Regions from separate parts of the Paenibacillus sp. SAFN-117 genome, predicted to be linked through region 2. Evidence: riboswitches for the same ligand, from Rfam matches in the RefSeq annotation. Region 2 holds a riboswitch; the other holds the start of a gene.
The links. Region 2 has a riboswitch for S-adenosylmethionine ahead of ACTHRH_RS02115 (methionine ABC transporter ATP-binding protein). Riboswitches for the same ligand answer to the same signal wherever they lie in the genome.

Region 1 (10,113 bases), on a different contig from region 2:
TGGCTAATCTGGGAGTTAAAGTCCACCGCTCCTTTGTCGGTGAATTCGTCACGTCTCTTGAGATGGGCGGCTGCTCCATCACGATTATGAAGCTCGATGACGAGCTGGCGGAAATGATCGACCATCCCGTAGACACCCCAATGTATGTGCAGAAGTAAGGAGGATATGCGATGAAGCTGACTATTTCCGATTTTAAACAAATTTTTATCTATATTGCCGAACAAATTGAAGCGAGGAAAGACGAGTTATCCGAGCTGGATCGCGCGGTCGGGGACGGGGATCACGGGGTAACGATGTCCATCGGCTGGCAGGCCATTGTCGATAAGCTGAATTCTTATGAAGGAGACGATTTCGCTGCGCTCTGCAAGGACATGGCGATGTCGTTCCTCAACGCGGTAGGCTCTTCCGTAGGTCCGCTGTATGCGACTGCATTCTTAAGGGGAGGCATGGCTCTGCAGGGGAAGGCGGAATTGGACGAAGAGGATGTTGTGCAGTTCTGGCTTAAAGCGGTAAACGGGATCCAGGAAAGAGGCAAAGCGCAGGTAGGCGACAAGACGATGATGGATACCTGGATTCCGGCGATGCAAGCGCTTGAACAGGAGAGGGGCAAGGGCGGAGATTTGCTGGCAAGCCTGGAGGCCGCAGTAACGGCTGGAGAGAAGGGAATGAACTCTACGGCTGAGATGCTGTCGCAGAAAGGGCGTTCCAGCCGTCTGGGCGAGCGTTCCGTCGGACATCTGGACCCCGGCTCGGTTTCTGCTTATATCATATTGTCGTCCTTCCTGGAGGCCCTCAGGAAGCTTGGCTAAGGAATAGCGGGATCAATCGAATCGAAGCCTTGCCAATTCCTCCATGGGGAGAAGGAGTAACGTAATTTTTCAGCGGAATTCTTTTATTAAAATATGAGAAAGTATTCGCCTTATACTTGTTCTTATATTTCATCGGTAAACGCGCCCGTCCTTAAGGACGGCGATAGCCGTTTATCCTTGTTTCATAAAATTTACGGGAGGAAACCAGGTATGTCTAATCATAACAATGCCATTCCGGAAACGATGAGAGCAATTGTAGCCTATGCCCCGGGGGATTACCGGCTGGAGGTTGTGCCTACTCCCAAGCTTGAGAACGATGAGGAGATTATTGTAAAAGTTGAAGCATGCGGAATTTGTGCAGGGGATATTAAGGCGTTCGACGGGGCCCCCAGCTTCTGGGGAGACGATACTCAGCCGGCTTATATTAAAGCTCCGATGATTCCGGGGCATGAGTTTATCGCCCGGGTCGTGGCCAAAGGCGATAAGGTGAAAAATTTCGAAGTCGGCGACCGGATCATATCGGAGCAAATTGTTCCTTGCTGGGATTGCCGTTTCTGCAACCGCGGACAGTACTGGATGTGTGAAAAGCACGATCTGTACGGCTTCCAGAACAACGTTAACGGCGGAATGGCCGAATATATGAAATTTACCAAGGAAGCTCTAAATTACAAGGTCCCTGAGGAGCTGCCGATTGAGCAGGCGATTCTGATCGAGCCCTATGCTTGTTCCCTGCATGCGGTACAGAGGGCGCAAATCCAGCTGGGGGATTTCGTAGTGCTGGCCGGAGCCGGAACGTTGGGTTTGGGTATGGTCGGTGCAGCGAAGAAGGCGGGAGCGCAAACGCTGGTCGTCCTGGATATGATGGATGAGCGGTTGGAACTGGCCAAAAAATTCGGCGCCGATCTCGTAATGAACCCTGCCAAGATGGATGTCGTATCGGAAATCAAGAAAATGACCGACGGCTACGGATGCGATATTTATATCGAAGCTACCGGCCATCCCAAGTCGGTTGAGCAAGGGCTGTCCATGATCAGAAAACTGGGGCGGTTCGTTGAATTCAGCGTGTTTAAGGATCCTGTGACGGTCGATTGGAGCATCATCAGCGACCGTAAGGAGCTGGATGTTCTCGGCTCCCATCTGGGGCCGTACTGCTACCCGCTGGTCATTGAGGGGATCCGGAACGGCGATTTTCCGACCGAAGGGGTAGTCACCCACAAGCTTCCTCTGGAAGATTATCTCCGCGGCTTCGAAATGATGAAGAGCGGCAAGGATTCCTTGAAAATTATTCTGGTTCCTTAAAGCAGGGATTGCAATCTATTAAAAATATAGTATAATATGGATAAATAGCATAAAATTTGGACGGCAGAGGAAGCACCTCTCTTATTGAATGATAAGAGGGGTGCTTTTTTTGTTTGTCCGCAATTCCAAACAAGGGAGGAAATAGGGAATGAATCTGATTTTTTGCAACACTTTGGAGAAGGTGACCGAGGAGAATCGGGTGCGGACAGCCCTCGTATCCATCTATGAGGAGCATGGCGAATGGTCTGTGTTCTGGAATGAGCAGGCAGAGGGGAAAGCCGTAAGGGATGTCTGGTATGAAGGGATGATGTGGGACGAAGCGCTTCAAGGATTCCGTGAAGGATTGGATGGCAAGTTTAAGGAGGGCTTCGTGCCCCTGATCCGGGGAACCGATCTGGGCCGGCGAATGGCGCCGAGAGGCGGCTTCACCCAGATGCTGCATTATTACAGCGAAGCCAACCTGCAGTCGGAGTTGTTTAACACTTTGCGGCAGTGGAGAAGAGAACAGGCCGCGAAGGAGGGGAAGTCGGCGTTCATTATTGCCACCAACCGGATTCTGCAGATGCTGAGCGTCTTTGTTCCGCATAATCTGGACGAACTGAGGCAAATTCCGGGCTTCGGGGAGCAGAGGCTGGCGAGCTACGGACAGCCTTTGCTGGAGCTGCTGCAGCAAGTGCCGCAAAGCACCCCGTTTCCATTGGATTGGGTTAAGGAGAAGGTGGATCCGGAATTATTTGAACAATGGCTGGAGGAGCAGTACCGCAAGAAGGAAACCGCGGGAGAGAAGAAGCGGGAGACGAAACGGGCGCTGCTGGAGGCCATGGAGAAAGGAGTTACGCTGGATCAGATCGCTAGCGAACTGGCGATGGAGCGTCGTGAGCTAATTCTTCTGCTGGAGGAATTGGACCGTGACGGATACGATGTCGGGCCATTCATCGAGATGGAGCTGCAAGCTGTAGCGAAGACGGAACAGAAACAGGCGGAGAAGCTGTTCCGGGATATCGGGCATCGCTATTTGAAGCCGGTCGTGCAGCAATTGTACTCCGAGGACGAATTGAAGCAGAGGGATGTTAGCCAGATCTATGATTGGCTCCGGCTGTACCGTCTCAAATACCGCAGACATGCGGGATAATGAAACCGCCGGGAAGAAGGAGCTTATACAGCAGTAAGCGGATGCGGAATCGGCAATTAGGCTAAAGGTAGGTTAAAATCGCATTATGCAGTCGATGCCCGGAGTATGAAAGGGAAGGAAACGAACGGGATTTCCGGGGCGGCAGATATAGAAATAGAGGATCGGCTGCCGTTAAGACGCCTCTTGACGGGGGAGTTATTTTGAGCTAGAGTAGATATCAAATGTGCTGAATAAATGAATATTTTAAACTCTTATCAAGAGCAGGTGGAGGGACTGGCCCGATGATACCCGGCAACCGACATTCCTATGGACAGGAATGCACGGTGCTAATTCTTGCAGAAGCTTTCGCTTCTGAGAGATGAGAGAGGACAACCTCGCGTTGGTTAAGCCGCCTTTCTCATAAGAGAAGGGCGGCTTTTTAAACGTTGGAGAGCCCCTCTCGCAGTAGCACGTTTGTGTTACCGTTAGCTTTGATCTAATTACGACCAAGGAGGGTTCCCAATGCCGATCAAAATCCCTGATCATTTGCCCGCCAAAGAAATTTTAAGCCAGGAAAACATCTTTGTCATGGGAGAGCAGCAAGCTTTCCACCAAGACATTCGTCCCTTAAAAATTGCGATTCTAAATCTGATGCCGACCAAGGAAACGACGGAGACCCAGATTTTGCGGCTGCTTGCCAATACGCCCCTGCAGGTGGAATTTGTGCTTCTGCATCCGAAATCACATACCTCCAAGAACACATCATTGGAGCATCTGGAAATGTTTTACAAAACATTCGACGACATCAAGCACGAGCAGCTGGACGGAATGATTATTACCGGGGCTCCTGTAGAGCAGTTGGAGTTTGAAGAAGTCAATTATTGGGAAGAGCTGCGTCAAATTATGGATTGGACGAAAGAAAACGTAACGTCGACCTTGCATATCTGTTGGGCTTCCCAAGCCGGCTTGTATCATCATTACGGTATTCCCAAATATAAGCTCGACCGTAAAGTTTTCGGTGTTTTTCCGCACAGGGTTTGTAAACCTAACGTGAAGCTTCTGAGGGGATTCGACGAGGTATTCTATGTCCCCCAATCGAGACATACGGAAGTGAGCCTCGAAGACATTGAACGGGTGGAGGAGCTTGAAATTCTTTCCGTATCCGATGAAGCGGGAATGTATATAACGGCAACGAAAGACGGCAGACAGATATTCGTGACGGGCCATTCGGAATACGACCAGAACACGTTGAAATGGGAGTATGACCGGGATATACAAAGAGGTATGGACATGGAAATTCCGAAAAATTATTACCCGAATGACGACCCTACCAAGCCTCCGATGGTCATATGGAGAGCCCATGCGAATTTGTTGTTTTCCAATTGGTTGAATTACTATGTTTATCAGGAAACTCCATACGATTGGAAGACGACGAAATTACTGAAGAAGTGAGCCTCTTCTACTGCTCCGGCAGATACAAGTTTCGATCCTGCAATTACAGATGCCACAATCCTGCAGCACAGTCATGAGGATGAAGCAGCGTCAGGCGGACTTGCGTTCCGCCTGTTCTCATGTTCAGGGGCGTAAGAAGGCAGCGATAACGGCCCGCCCATGAAGTACAGTCGATCATCTTCGCAACATTATTACTGGGATTTTTTTACATCAATATCGATGAAATGAATTTAAGCGGAAGGGGATCTTGCTATGAAGATAGAAAGTCGTTTGGCTCAAATAGGTTCGATCTCGGAGCCGGTTACGGGGGCCGTCAGCTTCCCGATTTATAATGCTACAGCCTTCCGGCACCCAAGGCTGGGGGAAAGCACCGGGTTCGATTATTCCCGGACCAAGAATCCTACCCGCACCGTGCTGGAGGAGGCGATCGCCGATCTCGAATCCGGGGATGCCGGCTTTGCTTTCAGCTCCGGTATGGCGGCGCTCCAGACCATTTTTGCGTTGTTTGGACAAGGGGATCATCTGCTTGTGTCGCTGGACTTGTATGGGGGAACCTACAGGCTGATCGAGCAAGTGCTGAACCGGTTTGGCATTACGGCCTCGTACGTCGATACCAATCGGATGGACGAGCTGGAGAAATATCGGACTCCGAAGACGAAAGCGGTATTGATCGAAACGCCGACCAATCCGTTGATGATGATTACGGATCTGCGGGGAGTATCGGAATGGGCGAAACGGAATGGGCTGCTCGTGATCGTCGACAATACTTTGCTGACCCCCTTTTTCCAAAGACCGCTGGAGCTGGGGGCCGATATAGTCATCCACAGCGCCACCAAGTACTTGGGCGGGCATAATGATGTGCTGGCCGGATTGGTCGTAACCAAAGGGAAGGAATTGAGCGAGAAAATCGGCTTCCTGCAAAATTCGATCGGCGCCGTCCTCGGCCCGAACGATTCCTGGCTGCTGATGAGGGGGATGAAGACGCTCGCGCTGCGGATGGAGAGACATCAATTCAATGCTCTGCGAATCGCACAGTTTCTGAGCGAGCATCCTTTGGTCGATGAAGTATATTATCCCGGCCTCGAGAGCCATCCCGATTATGAATTGCAGAACAAACAATCGTCGGGAAACACAGGGATTCTCTCCTTTAAGGTGAAGAAAGCCCGGTATATCGATCCCATCCTGCGTTCGATCCGGTTAATCGCATTCGCCGAAAGCTTGGGCGGAGTCGAGTCGCTGATGACCTTCCCCGCAGTTCAGACCCACGGGGATATTCCGGAGGAGATCCGCAACCGGGTTGGCGTGGACGACCGTTTGCTGAGATTTTCTGTCGGAATCGAGCATATCGATGATCTTATTGCGGACTTGACCCGGGCATTTGAAGCGGCGGCCGCAGAGGAGCAATCCGGAGAAGGAGAGAGGCATTCATGAATAAAGATCGTTTAACGGATAAGCAGAAGACCGCGGAGCCTGAATTTGCTACCCGATTGATTCATTTCGGCTCAGAGCTTTGCAAACAGACCGGTGCGGCCAGCATCCCGATCTATCAGGCATCGACATTCCATCATTTCGATATCCACAACCCTCCCGAGTTCGATTACTCCCGGTCGGGCAATCCGACACGGCAGGTTCTGGAGGAATATATAGCTGCTTTGGAAGGAGGCTGCAGGGGTTTTGCCTTTTCTTCCGGAATGGCCGCCATATCCGCGGCATTTTTCATGCTGTCGGCAGGCGATCATGTTATTTGCACAGAAGACGTATACGGGGGAACCTATCGGCTGCTGACTACGATATTGAACCGCATGAACATCGAGACGACCTTCGTCGATATGACCGATCTGGACCAGGTGAAGGCGGCATTGCGTCCGAACACGAAAGCCGTCTACATCGAAACCCCATCCAATCCGACATTGAAAATTACCGACATACCGGCAGTGGCAACTTGGGCCAAATCCCATGGTCTGCTTACTATGGTGGATAATACTTTCATGACGCCCTATCATCAAAAGCCGGTTGAGCTGGGCGTAGATATCGTCCTGCACAGCGCGACCAAGTTTCTGGGCGGACATAGTGACGTACTGGGCGGATTGGCCGTAGTCGCCAACGAACAGTTGGGCACCGAATTGAAGCAAATTCAGAACGGACTGGGCAATGTTCTGGGGGTTCAGGATTCCTGGCTGCTTATTCGCGGAATGAAGACGCTGCAGGCCAGAATGGAAGCTTCCGAGAGAGGGGCGATCCGCTTGGCCAACTGGCTGACCGGGCGAGCCGATGTCGAGAAGGTTTATTATCCGGGTCTGCCGAATCATCCCGGACGGGACATTCATGAGAAGCAGTCCAGAGGCTACGGAGCGGTCGTATCGTTCGATGTCGGTAGCGGGGATAAGGCCAAGCGGCTGCTGTCGCGAGTCCGGATTCCAATAGTGGCTGTAAGTCTGGGAGCGGTCGAAAGTATTCTGTCGTATCCGGCTATGATGTCCCATGCGGCTATGCCAAGAGAGGTGCGGCTGGAGAGGGGCATTACGGACGGTCTGGTCAGATATTCCGTAGGCCTGGAAGCGGTAGAGGATATAATAACGGATTTGGAACAGGCTCTTGATACCGATTGATCCCTTACGGCGGTGAGCAAATTGACGTTCTGCCATATAGGACGAAAGGTCTGCTTTAAGGAGAAGATTGGGTAAGCGGCAAGAAGCCCTTCTGCGAAAAGTAATGACGTCCGGGACCCCTTTGTGATACGATTAGTGAATGGACGATAGATTAGGAAGGGATGTGGGGACTTTGAGTTCCATAGACCGGATTTTGCAAAAAGCGCTGGACGGTCAGCGGATTGGACTGGAAGAATGCATCGCTCTGTTCGAGTCCGATGAGATTGAAAAAATGGGGCATACGGCAGATCAGATCATGAAGCGCTGGCACCCCGAACCGATTACAACCTTTGTTGTCGGCCGCAATATTAACTATACCAATGTATGTGATGTCTACTGCCGATTTTGTGCGTTTTACCGTCCGCCTGGTTCTGAGGAAGGGTATGTCCTGCCTGATGAAACCATTTTTCAGAAAATCCAGGAAACGATTGATGTTGGCGGAACCGAAATTTTGATGCAGGGCGGGACGAATCCGAATCTGCCCTTCACTTACTATACGGATTTGCTCAAGGCTATCAAGCAGCGATTCGATATCCAGATGCACTCCTTCTCCCCTGCGGAAATCATGAAGATGAAGGAAGTATCCAACGGGCTGACTCTGGAGGAGGTCATCCGCGAGCTGAGAGATGCGGGACTGGATTCCCTTCCGGGAGGCGGAGCCGAGATTCTGGATGACCGTACTCGCCGCAAGATCAGCCGTTTGAAGGGCTCCTGGCGCGACTGGATTGAAGTTATGGAGACCGCACACCGTCTCGGAATGCATACGACGGCTACGATGGTTATCGGGTTCGGGGAATCGATGGAGGAACGGGCCCTGCACCTGATCCGGGTACGGGACTCCCAGGATAAGTGTATCCAGCAGAAGCTGAATACACCTGGATATTTGGCATTCATTCCTTGGACCTTCCAGCCGGAGAATACCCGAATCAAGGCCGAGAAGTCGACTCCGGAGGAGTATCTGAAGACTTTGGCCATCAGCCGGATTACGCTTGATAATATTCCGAATTTCCAATCCTCCTGGGTAACGATGGGGCCGGAGATCGGCAAGCTGTCTCTCCAATATGGCTGTAACGATTTCGGCAGTACCATGATTGAAGAAAATGTAGTCTCTGCGGCCGGTACGACCCATAAGGTGAATATCGGCACCATTCTGAAGCTGATTCGCGAGGCCGGCAAAATACCGGCGCAGCGCAATACTCGCTATGAAATTATAAAAATGTTTGACGAGGCCGATACGGTAGACAAAGATTTCGTCATGCAAAACTAAGGCGCGGCCTGGCCAATACAACGGTCCCGATTACTCGGATATTGATCCGGAATCGGGACTATTTCTTTAGCAGCACGGATTCGATTCTGTGCTGTTCCGTTTTCTTAAGAATCAGGTCCGCGCGGCTGCGAGTAGGCAAAATGTTCTCCATCAGATTGACATAATTGATCTCCCGCCAAACTTGTCTGGCCATCTCCAAGGCCTCCTGCTCGCTCAGATGCGAATACTTGTGAAAATAAGAGTGCTCGTTTTGAAAGGCGGTTTTTCTTAATATTTTGAACCGTTCTATGTACCAGCTCTCAATCCATTCGGTATCCGCGTCCACGTATATCGAGAAATCAAAAAAATCGGACACGAACACGTTAGGTGCACTGGTCACCGTATTGGTCTGCAGAACATTCAATCCTTCCACAATGACGATATCGGGCCGGACCACGACCTGCTTCCGATCCTTCAGGATATCGTATTCCAGATGCGAATAAACCGGGCATTCGACTTCGGCGGCGCCGGATTTGACAGCCGCCAGGAACTGAATCAGCCTGCGGGTGTCATAGCTCTCCGGAAAGCCTTTCTTGTTCATCAGTCCCCGCTGCGTCAGCACTTCATTCGGATATAAAAATCCGTCCGTCGTAACCAATTCGACCCGGGGGCGGGAGGGCCAGCACGAAATAAGTCTTTGCAGCAGGCGGGCGGTCGTGCTCTTGCCGACGGCGACGCTGCCCGCTATTCCGATAATAAAAGGCATTTTTTCCGTTTCTCTATGCAAAAATGCGTTCTTGGCATGCCGCATCGTTTGGGCCTGCTGCACGATGAGATTTAACAGATTAGACAGGGGGAGGTAGGCTTCTTTAACCTGATCGGCGGAAAGAGATTCATTGATGCCCTGCAGCTCCTGTATTTCTTCGCCGGTGAGCGATGGTCCGGGGGAGGGACCGTTGTATAATTTTCCCCATTCGGATGCGGTGAAGACGAAATAGCGTGAGTATGGACTTTTCATACAGATCACTCCTGCAGTAGACTGGTATCCGCAAATCTAAAATCAAACTATCCGTAGTCTATCCTGTTGAAGGGAAAAACCTGCCGCTTTTTTCAATCCCTCATTGAACAACCTCTTTTCCCCAACAATTCCAATGTTTACTTCCCGTAAAGTTTAATCGTATATCTGCTTTTCGTCCACCATATACTTAAAAAAGAACTTTCGTTCGGGAAGGAGTGGTTCGGGATGAGGCTGTTTCAATTATATTTGCCGGATATGCCGGACAATCATTATGCCGCCTTGGTTCAAACACTCAAAAAGGAACTGCACAAAATAAATAAATCGGAAAATGTGTATCAACTGAAATATGAAACCGACCGCTTCATGGTTACGGTTCATTGGGTTTCGGGAACGCAAGGCGTTCTTAAACAGGAGTCGCGCAAAATGGCGGGAACGGCCATTGGCCGCGTTCTGGCTGAATATATCGTGGACTGTGAAGAGATTAAGATCATTCGCCGCATTACCCGTTCACAATATCGCTGCAGCCCCGA
Region 2 (10,113 bases):
AAGTTTACATCCAACTGTTTCTCATCTACCTGCACGTTCGGTTGAACGTAATCGGTAAACTCTTTAATTTCCAGAATGACGCCTTCTTCTTTCAACTTATCCTGAACCAGCTTCAGAAGCTCGGCATGCGGCACGGCAGATGCTCCCACCTTCAAGGTAACCTCCTTAGCGGCAGGCTCGGAGCCTTGGGAGCCGGATGGCGAAGCAGAAGGAGAAGACGACGGCGTAGGAGCCGCGTTCTTCTGTCCGCAGCCCGCAAGGGCGACTAAAGCGATAATAAGAAGAAATGCAAGTACTACCTGTTTTTTCATTAGGTTTCTCCCCTTTTCTTTAATTTATCTATTGCATTATTTGCGGATGAATCGGAGAACGAGACGATCCCCGACCATCTGCAAAACTTGCACCAAAATAATTAATATAAGTACGGTGGCGATCATGACTTCCGTCTGGAAGCGCTGATATCCATATCGGATGGCAAGATCCCCCAGCCCCCCACCGCCGATCATGCCCGACATGGCGGTATAAGATACCAGCGTGACGGTGGTGATGGTGATCCCTGCAATCAGGCCCGGGAGCGACTCCGGCAGCAGCACCCGCAAGACGATCTGGGCGCGTCCCGCCCCCATGGATTGGGCAGCTTCTATAACGCCGCGGTCCACTTCCCGCAGAGCGGTCTCTACGAGGCGGGCGAAGAACGGAGCGGCCGCAATGACAAGCGGAGGTATCGTTCCCTTGACTCCCATAGAGGTCCCGACCATCAGTTTCGTTAACGGAATAAGTGCAACCATCAGGACAACAAATGGCACGGAACGCAGCACGTTAACGATGAACGAAATGATCAGATTGACAGCCCGGTTCTGCAGCAAATTTCCCTTGGTTGTCAAATAGAGCAGAATACCCATCGGCAAGCCGATGATAAACGTGAACAGAGTGGAGAGACCCAGCATGATCAGCGTCTGCTTCGTCTCCCGGGCAATTTCGGCCCAATCGATACTAGCCCAATCCATGCTCGTACACCTCCACATCCAGCCCGCGTTCTATAAGCAAGCTTACGGTATCATCCGCGGCCTGCCGAGGCCCCTCAATCTTAACAACCAATTGCCCGTACGGGGTACTTTTCATCCGGGAAATCGTTCCCTGCAGGATCGAGAACGTTACGCCCGTTTCCTGCACCACGCGGGACAAAATTGGCTCGTAAGTAGATTCGCCAAGAAAATTGATCTTTAAAATCGTGGAGTCCGGAGAGAGCTTCTCGTCCCGGAAATCGATGCTATCCGCTACTTGCTCAATGAACTGTTTGGTCACTTCATGCCGAGGCTTCAGGAAGACCTCTGCCACAGGGCCCTGTTCGATGATCCGGCCCTGATGGATGACCGCCACCCGGTCGCAGATCGAACGGATAACATGCATCTCATGGGTAATCAAGACAATCGTGATCCTTAGCTTGCGATTAATATCCAGCAGCAGACTGAGGATCGAATTCGTCGTCTGCGGGTCCAGGGCGGAAGTTGCCTCATCGCAAAGCAGAACATGCGGGTTAGTGGCCAGAGCCCGGGCGATGCCGACTCTCTGCTTCTGTCCTCCGGACAATTGGGCCGGATATTTCCTGCTCTGCTCCGTCAGGCCGACCAGCTCCAACAGCTCCCGCACGCGTTGGTTCACTTCCGCCTTCGGCGTCTTGATCAGCTTAAGCGGGAAAGCGACATTCTCCTCTACGGTTGCCGAGGACAGGAGATTGAAATGCTGGAATATCATTCCGATCCGCCTCCGCTGCTCCTGCAGCTGCTTCGTGGAAAGTGCCGTAAGCTCCACTCCGTCGACGACAACGGAGCCGGCTGTCGGACGCTCCAGCAAATTTATACTTCTGAGAAGGGTGCTCTTCCCGGCACCGGAATGCCCGATGATTCCGAAAATTTCCCCTTGCTCAATGCTCAAATCGATGTCATGCAAAGCGTACGTCGTATGGGAACCGCTTTGGTATTGTTTTTGCACATGGCGCAATTCAATCATGGATTCACCTCAATATAAGAAAAAGCCCTCATGCAGAGCAAAAAGGGCTTTCCGATCTAATCGAAACCGTCCTTTCTCATCTGCCAGAATCATTCGATTCTGAAGGAATTGGCACCATTGTCACCGCACGCTGCTCGCGCACGATCGGTTGCCGGGCTTCATAGGGCCTGTCCCTCCGCCTCTCTGGATAAGAAAATGCCGTATTCAGTTTTGTTGTTCCTGAGAAATACAAGCCTCAGTATACCCCATCCCGGTTTCGTTCGTCAATCCTCTTTCCTAAATCGCCATGATTCATCCATACGCAGTAAAACGTGGTAAATTTTGCTTCACATCACAACAAAAGAACAACTAATCCATACTAAGTTGATTGGTTATATATGTTTTTACAAAAATAGCATATATTTGAGGCCAATGCAATACTTAAACCCTTTTTAGTTTCAATTATTTTGCAGTCCAGCCGTTAACAAAGCAGTGAATCGCTTCAAGCTCGATTTCCCCGGGCTCTTTCCCCACCCGACGGGTATATTCTTGGAGGATTCGATGAAGCTCCCCTTCCGCTTCCACCGTAATAGAACACAGCAGCTTTAACAAACCGCTATATTCCAGGTACTCGTTGCGGGATAAGGGCATTTCATGCGACAGCACATAACAATCGGCGTCATACCGATCCAGCTTTTCCAATAGATCAAGAACAGCCTGGACCGTATATTTTCCGCCAAGATCAGGGTACATACAGTCTCCCAAGAACAGAACTCCTCCTGCCCGGCCATCCTCCGCCACATAAATAATGGTGGAATCCGATGAGTGATCTCCCCCCACATGTTCAACGATACAGCGGACGCCGCCCAGATCGATGTCCAGCTTATCGGTGAAGGTTTGATCCGGCAGCCGGATAAGGATATCGCGGTTGTGGGCGAATTCCTTCTTAATCATGTCCGCACAGAAGAGAAATTCACTTCCTTCCCGCACCCTCTCATCCAGAGCTTCGTCCGTCCATGAAAGCTTCGCCATATTCTCCAGTGCCTGCTTCGTCTGCAGATGGGCAATGACCGGTAGATTAAGCCGATCCGCACCGAAAACATGATCCCAATGGCAATGGGTTAGCACAACCGCGTGAAGCTTCGTGATTTGCCGTTCCGCCAGCGCCTCCAAAAGAAGCGAGGCATGCGACGCAGAATTTCCCGCATCCATAATCAATGTCCGCTCCCGGCCGCAAATTGCGGCGAGAACAGGCCGGTCGGTTTCCTCCTCAGGCGGCATAAAATAGACGGCATCCGTCAGACGCTCGAGCTTCTTTTCCTTCATTAGAATAGTTCCCCTCTCTTAGACTTAATCGCTAGCTATCCGCTTCATTGCCGGATTGCGCCGTTCCCGCGTCCTCTCTGGACGCAACTACCAGACGCTGCAGAACGTCAAGCACCTGCCGGAGATCCTCGAGCGGGACCTTGGAATAAAACCGGCGCACGAGCCATTCGTCAATCGATTGAAGCAGCGCGGCATATTCCTCTCCACGCTCCCCCAGCCGGATGAACGACTCCCTTCGGTTGTCGGGATTCGTCCGGCGCGTAATCATCCGCCCTTCCTCCAGCTTCGGCAGCACCTGACTGACCGCGCTTTTGGAAATTTGAAAATGTGCGGCAATCTGGTTCGCCGTAACCGGCTGATTGCGGATAATATAATACATGAACAGCTCCTGCTGCGGTGTCAGGTGATAGCTCTTCAGACGCTCCGCTTGCTTCGTATTCTGCCAAACCAAGGACTGAAACTGTTCGAAGGACTGATTAATTTGATCCATTACTTTCAAATACTCGTCCACCCTGTCACCTCCCAGAGGTTTATGCAGTTTAGTTTATTAAACTTAACTATATAAGTCAACCATTTATACCTGCCCAATTACGAATTCTTATTCAAATATACACGAAAATTATCGTTAGGGAGCCCACCAGTTCCATCGGCCGAGCAGCTTCATCAAAGACGGGACGAGCATCATGCGAACAATAGTGGCATCGATTAGGATGGCCGCAGCAATTCCTATGCCAAGCTGCTTAACCCCCGCAACCCCTCCCCAAGCGAAAGGAGCGGTCACTGCGATCATTATCGCCGCCGCAGAGGAAATTATTTTACTGGTGATTGTCAATCCTTCCAGTACGGAACGTTCATTGTCTTTAGTCTGGAGATAGATTTCATAAATTCTCGACAGCAGAAACACCCCGTAATCCATGCTGATACCGAACGTCAGGCCGAAAACAAACACCGGTATCATGATGGCGATGCTGGTCGGCTCCAACCCGAACCTGCCGTCTTGGAATATCCATACAAGAATGCCGAAGGAAGCTCCGAGGCTTAACAGATTCATCAGAATCGTTTTGAGCGGTATCCACAAGGAGCGGAAAGCGAGAAACAGAACAAGGAAGTTGGACCCGAATACAAATAAGAAAACATATTTAAGCTTAGTCCTGATTTCATCATAGACCTCCTGCTGATATTTCGGCTCCCCGCCAACCTGGATGGAGAGACGGGATGACAGCTCCTCCTCCGCCCCCCATTTTCGGGCCCAATCGATGGCTGTCTTGGAGGAAGGGCCGCCATTCAACGTCACGGCAATGAGCATGCGGTTTCCTTGAACGAAGGGCTCTAATAGCGGGCCGAACCTTTTCTTCAACTCGGCGTTCTGAGTAATCATATGAAGCTGCCCAGGGGTCAAGGAAAGCCGGTCGAAGACAGTTTCGACTCTTAATACGCCGGGGCTGAGCCGCAATCGCTCCGCCAGATCATAGACGGCCAGCCAATCGTTTCGGTCCGGGTGAATTTGTCCGGCTTCCGCTACCATATACACTTGCGAGACAGTGGGAGGGGAAAAATATGCGGCGAACCGCTCCGCAGTTTGACGGGATTCGTAATGACGGGGCAAAGAGGTGGCATCGGGAACGGTCATTTCCATCCGGGCGAGGGGCAGGAGACAGACAAGAAGAGCCACAGAGGCCAGCGTACCCATTAGGACCGGCCGCCGCATGACATAAGCGGATAGAGCGGCCCATAAGCTGCTCCGGACAATCCGGCGCCCTCGGCCTTCCGCCTGCAGCCGTCCTCCTGCCAGCACCAGCAGAGCCGGGACCAAAGTGAACGTTAGCAGCAGCGAAACGGTAAGTACGATCATGGCGCCGATCGCGACCGAGTTAAAAATGGGCATCCGGATGAACAAAGTGCCCGCCAGTCCCAGGTATACGCATAAAGCGGAAAAAAATACAGCCCGGCCGGCTGTGGACATGGCGATGCCCAGCGCCTTCGGGAGCGGATGCCTACGAAGCTCCTCGCGAAAGCGGCTGACCAGCATCAGGGCGAAATCGATGCTTAACGCCAGCCCCACCATAGGAATGACGTTCAATACGAATATGGACAGCTCCAATCGGGTTCCCAGCCCATACATAATACCCATGGTCCCTATCACCCCGATCAATCCTACAACAACGGGGATCATGGAGCTGATGAAGCCTCCGAAAGCGATCCAAAGGATGATGAACGCCAGCGGTACCCCTATCATCTCCGCCTGGGTCAAATCGGCATGGCTGGTCCGGTTGACATCCTCCTGAACGACCGGCTTCCCGGTCATTGAAACCGCCAACCGATCGTTATCGGGGAATAGACTTCTAATGTCGTCTAGAACCTTTTGAGTCTCGCGGGCAGGGGTATCCAGCACCAGCAAAGCATAAGCTGCCTTTTCCTGCAGCATTCCTTCCCTGGTCCATGGGGAGATCACCTCCCGGATGCCGTTCACCTGCTCCACCCGCCGAAGCATACTGGCGATTTCCAGATGAAACCGCTGCGGAGAGAGCGGATTCTTGTTCTCAAAGAGCAGGATCACCGGCTCGTCCGGTATATGAAAATCCGCAGCTAATATTTGCTGCGTCCGGGCATAGTCCCCTTCTACCCTTAGCCCGTGATCCTGCAGTACGGCAGGGAGCTTGACGGCGAAGCTTCCGCATACCACAAGAAAGACAAGCCACGCGGCTACAATCGCACGAGAATATCGGACCGCCAGTGTGGCAAACCATTGCAGCACAACCTTCTCCCCCAGACGCACAAAAGTTTATCTCACAAGCCCCTCATTTTAACCGCACAGCCGCGCATGCCTCCTCCTCTACCGTTCTCTCGGGTTCACACAGGTTATCCGGGTCCTCTCGACCATCCGGCCGGCCAAACCGGGAAGCCGATATCCTAAGCGGAACAACAGAGGAGACGTTACCCGGCTGCCAAGCATCTTTTGCAGCCATCTTCCCCATCGCAGCGGAGGCATGCATTCTTGCCGCAAGGCCCGGGTATACTGCTGCCTCCATTCGTCCAGCCCGAGGCTCCCCCGCAGAAATTCGTCCGCCCACCGCGAACATAATACGACCGTGCGCAGAGCTACCGCCATTCCGTCCCCGCATAGAGGAGGAATCATCACAGCAGCGTCTCCGACGAGGGGCACCTGCCCCCAGGCGGTTGGCTTTCGGCTGATGGCTACAGGGTATACGGCCGCTCGTGTCTCCGCAAGCGGCATTCCGCCAACGAGCCTTCGCTGCAAGGCGGGATTGCGTTCGGCCGCCCATTCTATAGCGTTTTGCACGGATTTTCCCGCGTGATAGAAGGCTTCCCTGGTCATCAGCGCGGCCACGTTATGACGATTTCCTTCAATCGGGGCTATGCCCAAATAGCCCCCCGGAAACAGATACAACTCGACCCGGTCTCCTCGCTCCATGCCGAAATAGTGGGCTTTCACCCCGACATACGATTGGTGAAGAACGGATGCGGCCGGAGCCAGTCCGGTACGGGGGCGGCGCCCCCAGGCACCAATCACCGCACGGGCTTCGACGATTTGCCGCACGCTCCGGCCGCGAAGCTCTAACCGGTGCCCCTCCCCGTTCCTGCTGCCTATCGAAATAACAGCGGTGCCGCTTATGAGCTCCGCCCCCCGCTCCTGGGCAGCTTGCTGCAGCGCATGATCCAGAGCGAAACGGCTGATCCCGAGCGCCGTCCCCGGCAACGGAATGTCCAGTGTCCATTCGTTGACCGAAGTCAGCCGGACTGTTCTCATCGCGCTGGGCTGCAGCAGCTGGAGCAGCGGCAGCAGACCCAGGACGGACAAGCTGTCCAGCGATTCCGGAGACAGAAATTCCCCGCACACCTTATGCCGGGGACAGGTATCCTGATCAATTAAGACGGTGCTCCAACCCATTCCGGCCAGAGCCGCCGCCATGCTGCTCCCGGCGACTCCTCCGCCGATTACTGCCGCATCGTACCTTCGCATCGTCCCCCCTCCTTCCCGACGGCCGGAGCCGGCCAATGCTTAGTTGACCGGCTTTAGAGCGGTCACCACGTATCGGAACAACGGCCGCCAGGTTATGGACAGGTTGGGGACCGGCAAGGTGTCCCTCAGACGCTGCCACTCTTCGGCCCGGAACCCTTTGGCCACGGATAGCGGGCCGTCGTTGCGGATATAGCGGTTGCGTGAAATCGACCGGGTGACCAACCAGACAGCCAGCCAGGCGAGCCAATGCCGGTGAATATCCTGTATGACAATGCCCATTCTTGAAGCCTTCAGCATCTGCCGGACGACCCCCGGCAATTGTTCGGATGCGAAATGGTGGACAAACTGGGTGGCGGTCACAATATCCGCGCAGCCTTCCGGCAGCTGGAACAAATCCTGGCGGACGACACTCACTCTCGGTTCCCGGCTGAATAATTGCCGTGCTTCCTCACACGCCTCCTCCGTAATATCCGAGATCGTGATGGTCAGATCGATCCGCTCACGGTCCGCCCAGCGCAGAAGCCGCCGGTTGACATCCCCCGAGCCTGCACCGATGTCCAATATCGAGAATCGCTCCGGCTGTCCCGCTGCCGACCAGATCTGCCGGACTCCATAGAGCGTCGGCCCGGAAGCGGCAAAAATCCGGTTCAACCGGCGCAAATGGCGCAGCGCTTCACTCAAATCCGGGCCTCCGGCTGTCAAATCGTCCATCAGCTCCGGCTCCGCCGCTCTCCGCTTCAACGATGGAATCAATGGAGTCCCTCCTTTACTCCGCCCTTCCGCTTATCCGCGGCTTGCAGGCGGCACATAAGCCATTTGCATAATTTCCGCTGTAAGGCCGGGTCCGAAGGCCAAGGCGATTCCTTCTTTCCGGGCGGTTTCGGCCGTTTCCATAGAACATCTTATGGCTTCCAGCACGAACAGAATCGTCGCCGACGAAAGGTTGCCATATCGCCGGAGAATCTTTCGGCTGGCGGCCGTCTGTTCCTCGCTTAAGCCATATATCGTTTGCAGCGTATCGATAATGCCGCGGCCGCCGGGGTGAATCGCCCAAAATTCGGGGGCGGGGCCGCCTTCCAGAAGGCGCTCCACTTCGGGAGGCACATACTCACCGATCCGCTGCGGAATGCGCGGCGACAGATACAAGTTAAAGCCGTAGTTTCCAACCTTCCATATCATCTCGTCAGCCGATTCGGGGAAGAGCACCGTTCGGCTGCGGCCCAAGGCCAGCATTCCCCGTTCAGAGGAATGCGCGCCACCGACCACGCAGGCCGATGCCCCGTCGCCGAAGAACGCTGCGCCGAACAGCGCCTCCCGGTCTGCTGCGTGTTGGATATGCAGCGTGCACAATTCGACGCTGACGATCAGCACCTTCGCCTGCGGGAGGTGCTCGACCATGCGGCGGGACAGCCGGAGTGCCGTCATCCCGGCAGCACAGCCGAGGAAAGTCAGCGGAATCCGCTCGACGTCGGCGGGCAGGCCAAGCTGCTGGACAAGGACGGCATCCAGCCCGGGCAGGAATAAACCGGTACAGCTGACCGTAATCAAATGGGTAATGTCGCCCGGACTTATCCGGCTGTCCTTCAACGCCAGGCTTCCCGCCTCGAAGCCAAGCTGCGCCGCCTCTATTCGGAATTTCTCCATCCGCTCCTCGGTGGAGGGCACCTCTTGGGGGCGCGAATAGGCTACATAACGGCAGCGGTCACCCCGGTTTAACAGCTCGGGCTCACAGGTGTAGCGCGTTTCTACGCCGCAGTTGCGAAATATTTTACCGGCCCAGCGCGCCGCCTGCCGATGCCCCGACTCGACCAGGGCATCGGTGAGCTTGCTTGAGGCTTCCTCCTGTTCCAGCCGGTAAGGTGGCACGGCAGTGCCTATGCCCAATATAGCTATGTCCGGCCCGTTGCTCTTCATCTGCTTCTTCCTTTCTCTATCGCTTTAAAACGATCTATAAGACCGTAGTGACGCAAGAAAGCTATCATCCATTCTCGGCAGGCATGTCGTATGTGGGACAAGATCCGCTATAGAATAGTATGAAGGCAGCTAGTGAATTATGTTTAAAACAAAAGGCAGGCCCAAGTTGGCCTGCCGTAATTTCTTTTATGGAAGCTCAGAACGATTTCCCTTCTCATCCGGACTGGCAACCGGATATTTCACCGAATACTCGGCGGATGCGAGCCAGGAGCCGGAGGCGAAATCCCTGCCTCTAACCACCACCTCGTCCTCATACACTTCTACATAATAGCCCTGGCTTCCCTTCTTGTAATCCTCCGTATCCGTCGACAGGTAGGCCACGGAAGCCGTATTCAGCATAGTCCCGTATCGCGACAGGTACATGGTGCGAGCGGAACCTAATTCCCAATGAGAATGCCCGGTGAACAAGATCGTTTGCGGGTATTTGGCCAGAATGCTCTTCATCTGCGAATCCTGCACGACTCCATGCCAATCCCGCGAACCGGCCACCCCGTCCTTCAGCGGTTGATGAAGAAATACGAATACGGGTTTGCGGGAATCCGATCCTTCCGCCAGCTTCTCCTCGAACCAGTTCAGCTGAACGTCTGATAAATAAGCATCGTCCTTCAACCCCTGCTCCGTTCCCAAAAAAATAAAATGATATCCTTCCAGCCAGTGATCATGATAAAGGCCTTTCATTCCCGTCTTGCGCAAAAAACGTTCCCTGCGGTCGTCCCAATCAGCCCAGCGCACATCGTGATTTCCCATCGTAAACAGCATCTTGGGCCGACCGTTCTCCTTCCATATTCTCAGCATTTCATCATATTCCGGCTCCATTCCGGAATCCGTAATATCTCCGACCA

Region 1: it holds a riboswitch for S-adenosylmethionine, as region 2 does, so the genes downstream of both, metA (homoserine O-acetyltransferase MetA) here and ACTHRH_RS02115 (methionine ABC transporter ATP-binding protein) in region 2, are expected to answer to the same signal.

The regions. Positions count from the first base shown of each region.
Region 1 is NZ_JBQCLK010000048.1:1,986-12,098, reverse strand. It holds gene ACTHRH_RS23810 (dihydroxyacetone kinase subunit DhaK) at 1-158, shown strand, start outside; gene dhaL (dihydroxyacetone kinase subunit DhaL) at 171-809, shown strand; gene ACTHRH_RS23800 (MDR/zinc-dependent alcohol dehydrogenase-like family protein) at 1,020-2,108, shown strand; gene ACTHRH_RS23795 (HRDC domain-containing protein) at 2,257-3,240, shown strand; SAM riboswitch class I at 3,489-3,605, shown strand; gene metA (homoserine O-acetyltransferase MetA) at 3,742-4,671, shown strand; gene ACTHRH_RS23785 (aminotransferase class I/II-fold pyridoxal phosphate-dependent enzyme) at 4,924-6,102, shown strand; gene ACTHRH_RS23780 (trans-sulfuration enzyme family protein) at 6,099-7,280, shown strand; gene mqnC (cyclic dehypoxanthinyl futalosine synthase) at 7,453-8,586, shown strand; gene coaA (type I pantothenate kinase) at 8,645-9,583, opposite strand; gene ACTHRH_RS23765 (putative sporulation protein YtxC) at 9,809-10,113, shown strand, end outside.
Region 2 is NZ_JBQCLK010000002.1:1,554-11,666, forward strand. It holds gene ACTHRH_RS02105 (MetQ/NlpA family ABC transporter substrate-binding protein) at 1-311, opposite strand, end outside; gene ACTHRH_RS02110 (methionine ABC transporter permease) at 348-1,007, opposite strand; gene ACTHRH_RS02115 (methionine ABC transporter ATP-binding protein) at 994-2,010, opposite strand; SAM riboswitch class I at 2,084-2,204, opposite strand; gene ACTHRH_RS02120 (MBL fold metallo-hydrolase) at 2,452-3,315, opposite strand; gene ACTHRH_RS02125 (MarR family winged helix-turn-helix transcriptional regulator) at 3,347-3,826, opposite strand; gene ACTHRH_RS02130 (MMPL family transporter) at 3,941-6,070, opposite strand; gene ACTHRH_RS02135 (NAD(P)/FAD-dependent oxidoreductase) at 6,149-7,297, opposite strand; gene ACTHRH_RS02140 (methyltransferase domain-containing protein) at 7,337-8,050, opposite strand; gene ACTHRH_RS02145 (type III polyketide synthase) at 8,081-9,211, opposite strand; gene ACTHRH_RS02150 (metallophosphoesterase family protein) at 9,398-10,113, opposite strand, start outside.